Regions from separate parts of the Cytobacillus sp. FSL R7-0680 genome, predicted to be linked through region 3. Evidence: riboswitches for the same ligand, from Rfam matches in the RefSeq annotation. Region 3 holds a riboswitch; each other region holds the start of a gene.

Region 1 (2,272 bases), 2.3 Mb from region 3:
TTTTTCTTCGCATCTTTCGTTAATGAAGCAGCTTTATAATGCCCATGCTCTGTAGCTTTAAATTCAAATGGGTTATCTAACTCATCCTTTGTAAATTCCGCAACATTATAACCGCTTGCGCCCCCAAACTGTGCTTTCGCTGCATCTGCACTCCATAATTGGTTGTATTCAGCAAATTTCTCTTCCGCTTCTTCAGTTGTCTTACCTACGATGACTGTTAGGAAAGTGAATATTTTAATATCTTCCGGATTCCTGCCATATTCTTCCGCTTGTTTTCGAATATCCTCTGTATAATGTCTTACTCTTTCAGGTGTTGGCCCACCTACAAATACACATTCTGCATGTTTTGCTGCAAAAGCACGTCCTTTAGGAGAAGTCCCTGCTTGATATAAAACAGGTGTTCTTTGTTGTGACGGTTCTGTTAAATGCGGTCCTTCGACATCAAAATATTCTCCTTTATGGTGAATTTCATGGATTTTCTTACGGTCGATTAATACCCCTTGTTCTGTATCTTCTATCACTGCTCCATCTTCCCAGCTTGATTCCCACAGTTTATAAACGACATCCATATATTCATCGGCAATTTCATAACGCTTATCGTGTTTGATCATATCTTTGAAACCAAAATTTCTTGCTGCATTAGGAAGATAAGAAGTAACGATATTCCATGCCACTCTTCCTTTTGTCAAATGATCTAATGTGGAAAACCGTCTTGCCTGCCCAAAAGGTGGCTCATATGTTGTACTCACCGTTAATGCAAATGACAGATGCTCTGTCACTGCTGCCATAGCAGGGATGACAAACGCCCCATCATTAACAGGAAACTGTAATCCATCGTTAATTGAAGGTTCTTTACTTTCTTTATACGTATCATAAACACCTAATACATCCGCAAAAAAGACAGCATCGAATTTTCCCTTCTCGAGTGTTTTGGCTAATTCCATCCAATAATTAATATCTTTATAGGCACGATGTCGTTTGGAATCTTTATGCTTCCATAGCCCATGAGAATTGTGCATTGCACTTGTCATTTCAAATGCATTCAATATCATTTGTTTTTTATAACTCATACTGCCATTACCTCCTCTAATACTTCTACAAAAGAAGCATAATAATGTATTTATCAATTGTGCTAAGAATGTTTATCGCTTTTGGTGGTCCAATCAGCCATAAAAAAACCTCTTCCAAAAAGGAAGAGGTAACGTACGCTCATAAATATTTCATTCTCTTCCTATCTTTCAAGCTAAATGCTAGCTTGCTGGAATTGGCACAGTACTTGCAATGCTAAGTCTGTTGCCGAGGCTTCGTAGGGCCAGTCCCTCCACCTCTCTAGATAGTGGTTATTTAATTGATATAGTTACTCTAAAATATTTAGAATCTTTTGTCAACATGTTTTTTAACTTATGCTTCCTGATTTTCTAGTACCTTTTTCTTAAGAGCACGTCGCAGTATCTTTCCTGTTGTATTCTTCGGCAATTCTTCTAAAAATTCTATAGAGGAAGGAATTTTGTATTTGGCTAACTTTTCTTTACAATAAGTCAATATATGTGCCTCTGTTAAATTTTCAGTTTTAGGTACAATATAGGCTAAAACTTTTTCTCCTGTATTCTGATCAGGTACACCTAAAACAGCCGCTTCTACAATGTCAGGATGGTCATAAAAAACCTCTTCTACTTCCCTTGGATACACATTATAGCCACCAACAATTATCATATCTTTCTTACGGTCAACAATGTAGAAGTATCCTTCTTCGTCCCTCTTAGCTAAGTCACCTGTATATAACCAATTTTCCTTTAAACAGGCAGATGTTTCTTCAGGCATTTTGTAATATCCTTTCATAACGTTAGGGCCTTTCACAACAAGCTCCCCTACTTCACCTACAGCGACCTCTTCTCCTAATTCATTAACTACTCTATTTTCAACATGAATAATAGATGTGCCAATCGACCCCGGTTTCCGTGGACGATCTAGTGGGTTAAAGCATGTGACCGGAGAAGCTTCTGATAAGCCATAGCCTTCAGAAATAACCACATTGAATTTCTTCTCAAAATTTTCTAACAATGCAACAGGAAGTGAAGCACCTCCAGAAATACATAATCTCATAGATTGGAAGACACCAGGGTTGCCTTCAGGATATTGATAAAGAAAATTATACATTGTAGGCACGCCGGCAAAAACAGTTGGCTTGTATTTTTCCGCTAAACGGAAAATTTCTTTCGGACTAAATTTAGGGTCTATTAAGATTGTTGCTCCACTTATCAGAGGTGCATTC
Region 2 (2,272 bases), 2.7 Mb from region 3:
CCTTTATCTATTTCTCTTAAGGATGTTTCTACCAATCTTGCAAAAAACGGAATCGCTGCTACAGATAATGAAACAGAAGCCGCTGTAGGACCAATAGTTGAACCTGCAATTAATTTTGTTAACGGCAATAGAGCTACTAACAAAATAATATAAGGAATAGAGCGGATCAAATTGACAATCCAACCGGTAACAGCATTTACAAATCTATTCTTTAAGAACAATCCTTCGTCTGTAACGAATAATAAGATACCTAGTGGAAGACCTAGTATAAGTGCCGCAACTAAAGAAATGGCGACCATATAAATTGTTTGTAATACAGCTGTATTTAGTTCAGGAAGTAACGCCTGAATGGACTCAAGCAACATGTTCAACTACCTCCAAATTCTGTGTTCTTTCTTGAATATATTGTATAGCTCTTTCTATTTCAGGTATTTCGCCAGTCAACTCCATAATAAAAATACCAAGAGGTACTTCTTGAATATATTCAATCTTGCCGTGAAGAATATTTCCTTTTACTTTGAATGTTTGGAACAGTTCAGAAACAACAGATTCTTCTGCTATTGCACCTTTAAATTGAATCTTAATGATTGTTCCCTTCCTGTTTTCAACCAATTGTTGTGGTAAGTCAAATTGAAGAACACTCTGAATGAAATCCTTTGTAAGTGGTTCAATTGGATTCGCAAATATATCATACACCGGTCCCTCTTCTATGACCTTTCCATCTTGCATAACAGCTAACCTATGACAAATCTCTTTGACTACTTCCATCTCATGAGTGATAAGTACGATGGTTAATCCTAGCTTTTTATTAATTGATTTTAATAAGTTCAGGATTGATTTTGTTGTTTTAGGGTCTAGAGCTGACGTGGCTTCATCGCAAAGTAAAACCTTTGGATCATTAGCGAGTGCTCTGGCTATTCCTACCCTTTGCTTTTGACCACCACTTAATTGTGTGGGATACTGATGAATTTTATCTGCTAAACCCACTAATTCTAATAGTTCTTTCACCCTGATATCTATTTCTTTCGGGCTTTTACCTGCCGCTTTTAAAGCAAAGGCAATATTCTCATACACTGTCTTCGAACTCGCTAAATAAAAATGCTGAAAAATCATACCTATCTTCTGCCTTGCTTTTCTTAATTCTTTACTTGTTAAAGATGTTAAATCAACGCCATCAATTTTCACTTCACCAGATGTCGGTCTCTCCAATAAATTTAGACAGCGTAATAAAGAACTTTTCCCTGCTCCACTATAGCCAATAATCCCGTATATTTCCCCTTCTTTAATAGAAAGGGATACATTGTCAACCCCTATTACTTGCTTCTTTTTGCTTTTATAAATTTTCACTAAATGATTGACTTCAATCATTTACCTCACCCTCCCTAAATCCTCTACAACATAAAATGAGCCTCTTTCACTTTGAAAGAGGCTCAACAAATGATTGTTATTAAACCTTATCTTTCAGAATGAAATCATTCTGCAGGATTTAGCACCTTCCCTTTAAAAGGAGGTTGCCGGACATCTTCGGGCCTGGTCCCTCAGTCTCTCTCGATAAGAATCATATTAAATTTAATGTGTTGCTTTGATAAAGGAAATTTTATCGGGTATTGAATTAATTGTCAATAGTATTTTGATTATTTATGCATTTACTTATCTTCCTCTTCGTTTAAACAAGAAGATAAAAAAAATTGTTCCTAATAAAGCTGTGATTAGACCCACATACAAGATGATTGCTGACGTTTTGAACTTTACTGTACTAGGTTGCTCTTCTTGTCCACGTCCCTCACCACCAGGCATACCTTCAAACCCTTCTGGTGTCTCAAAATCTCCTTCCTGCGGAAAGTCTCCATTGCCTTGCGGATGTTCAGGCATTTCACCATCAATGTTTCCTTCATTACCGTTTGGCGGTTGGAATACTTCTCCTCTTTCTTGACCTTCCTGGTCATCACCACCTGCTCGGCTAGGGAACATGTTATTGACTTCAGAAGCTTGTGATTCTACTTCTAATTCACCTGAAAGCTGAGCAAGTATCGATTCTGATCTCGCCTCAGCAAATGCTGGTAAACTCTCATCACCTTGCACTGCTTGTAGAAATTCTTCTGTTGTATAAAACTTGGTAGGATCCTGTTCTACATAAGGAAGAATCAATGTACTAATTTGTGTAGTTGTATTTTGGTAAGACTCTTTTGTCATATATTCTTCGGCAATCTTTTCAAGGTATGCTTCATATTGCTTTTTAAATTCATCATTTGCCAATAAAGCATTAAGTAAA
Region 3 (2,272 bases):
AACGGTATCAAAAGATTTAACTAAATCTAAATTTCTATCTTCTTTAAATGCATTAAAATAAGGCTCTGTTTGAAAAATGTTTAAGTCAATCTCTTTTTCAGCTAATGCGACATTTGGCATCACATAATCAGTAAATACTTGTGATTTAATGTTGATATTTTCTTCTTTAGCTAATTCAATTACTTTTTCTAAGATTTGCTCATGTGGACCTGCAGTGACACCAATGACTAATTCTTCATCGTCATATAATCCTTCTGTAGAGTTGTTGGCTTCATCACTACCACATGCAGCTAAGCCTGTTAAAGATAATAAGACTGTTCCAGTTAGTAACCATTTTTTCATGATGTTTGAACTCCTTTTTGTTCATTTTGTTTTTCTAATAATCGAAGTGCTTGTAAAACAGAATGTTCACTTATCTCGTTTTTCATAAAGTGAATAGATTCAGTTGGGCGTATCGCCTTTTTTACAATTGTCTTCATTAATTGCTCATCATTCACATCAATAGTTAGACTAGAGAGACTACTTGGCAATTGCCAGCTCTCATAAAACGGGAGAAGGTAATCAACTTCCGTCCATTTTTCTTCAATGGCCAATTGACCAAGAATCCCGTAAGCGACTAATTCCCCATGAAGAAAATCTTGGGCTGCATCCGCTACGGTTAGTCCATTATGAAACGAATGGGCACCAGCGATTCGTCCTGCTTTTTCGCCGAATCCACCGACCATACCCCCAGTCATGATAATCGTTTCAATCACACGGATAAGTGCTTTTGAGGTTTCGTTTTTGGCTACTGATTGTAGTGCGGCTTCACCATCATTAAGCAATGTATCTCGGCAAATTTTAGCTGAAAATTGCGAAATTTGTTTAGGTACAGGAAGTGTTTCTTCAGGGTAAAAACTTTCAATTAGAGCTTCAGCTTCATAAAACTTGGCTAATGTATCCCCAATTCCTGCTTTTAAATAAGTAATAGGCGCTTTAGCAATAATTTCAGGTTCAACCAATACGAGGGTTGTCGCAATAGGGAACTCTGTATAATGAGTAAAGCTGCCTTCTTCATTATAAAAAACACTTAATGGTGTCCATGCGGCACAGGTAGCTGCGATTGTTGGTATAAGAATGGATTGAACAGATGCTTCAATCGCAACTGCTTTTGTTATATCTAATGCTGTCCCACCACCAATACCTATTACGCCATTAGCACCATCATTTGTTATTATTTCTTGGATGTCATGGACCTTTTTTAAGGTAGTGTGACCATCTATATAATGAAGGTGAACGTTGTTATCTATTACTTCCTTGGGCAAGTAGGGTTGCACGGCTTGCCAAGCTTTTTTACCGGTTATTATATGGTATTTGGAAACAGAAATATCTTTAAGTAGGTCGGGGAGTTCTGTTAGAATGCCTGAACCTAATAAATAATGTCCTGGAGCCCCTTTTACGATTGTTACAGTCATTTCCTCTCCTCGTTTCTCTTTTGATGTGATGATAAAAACAAAAATGCCTCTCATCATGAGAGGCATAAATATACTAGAATAGTAGTAAACCTCTCTCATATATCAAAATACCAAAAAGTATTTTGCAGGATTTAGCACCTGTTCATATGGGTATATGAATGGTTGCCGGGCGTCGCAGGGCCAGTCCCTCAGCCGCTCTTTATAAGAGAAAATGCTTTATTAAATTATATTCATAATATTATCTATTACATGAAAAGTCAATAACATAATTGAAATTAATCATTAAACTAGTGATGGTGTTCTACTTGTGGGGTGTTTTCTTCAATCGGATGAATTGAGTTCTTCGCTTCTTGATGAATTCCCGATGCACAGATAATGGCGATGCTTAATAAGAATGTTAGATAGAAGGGCACAGGTCGATTTTTCAATGCTTCCTTTAATGAATGTTTTTTGTGCATGAGAAGCATCATGGCAAAAATACTAATTAAATAAATCAGATCCATGCTAATGATCATAAATGTAACTTCACTGGGTACCAACATAATGCCTAGCATTGCCCCCATCATACTTCCCATGAGACTTGACGCTTGAGCTTCAACGAGTCCGTTTGTTTTAAACGGTAGTCCTATAAAAATGGCAATGACAGCGCTAATGAGAATTGATAATACAGTTGCTTTAGCCATTTCTGGTAACCACACAGATATAATCAAACCGATTGTTAAGCTACTCGTCATACCAACCACCATGGGAATACATTTAGAATATTTTGTAGCTATTTCTTTCTTTTTTCTAACGGCACTAATAAAGAAAAAGAAACT

What was found. A riboswitch is a leader RNA that binds a small molecule or an ion and turns the genes downstream of it on or off. The one in region 3 is predicted to bind S-adenosylmethionine.
Region 1: it holds a riboswitch for S-adenosylmethionine, as region 3 does, so the genes downstream of both, MKY26_RS01975 (LLM class flavin-dependent oxidoreductase) here and MKY26_RS13720 (iron-containing alcohol dehydrogenase family protein) in region 3, are expected to answer to the same signal.
Region 2: it holds a riboswitch for S-adenosylmethionine, as region 3 does, so the genes downstream of both, MKY26_RS00440 (methionine ABC transporter ATP-binding protein) here and MKY26_RS13720 (iron-containing alcohol dehydrogenase family protein) in region 3, are expected to answer to the same signal.

The regions. Positions count from the first base shown of each region.
Region 1 is NZ_JBBPAO010000001.1:390,543-392,814, reverse strand. Features, by position in the region: gene MKY26_RS01975 (LLM class flavin-dependent oxidoreductase) at 1-1,070, opposite strand, end outside; SAM riboswitch class I at 1,229-1,340, opposite strand; gene MKY26_RS01970 (fatty acid--CoA ligase family protein) at 1,402-2,272, opposite strand, start outside.
Region 2 is NZ_JBBPAO010000001.1:82,574-84,845, reverse strand. Features, by position in the region: gene MKY26_RS00445 (methionine ABC transporter permease) at 1-365, opposite strand, end outside; gene MKY26_RS00440 (methionine ABC transporter ATP-binding protein) at 355-1,368, opposite strand; SAM riboswitch class I at 1,452-1,558, opposite strand; gene MKY26_RS00435 (CotH kinase family protein) at 1,651-2,272, opposite strand, start outside.
Region 3 is NZ_JBBPAO010000001.1:2,735,765-2,738,036, reverse strand. Features, by position in the region: gene MKY26_RS13725 (MetQ/NlpA family ABC transporter substrate-binding protein) at 1-342, opposite strand, end outside; gene MKY26_RS13720 (iron-containing alcohol dehydrogenase family protein) at 339-1,454, opposite strand; SAM riboswitch class I at 1,547-1,662, opposite strand; gene MKY26_RS13715 (hypothetical protein) at 1,742-2,272, opposite strand, start outside.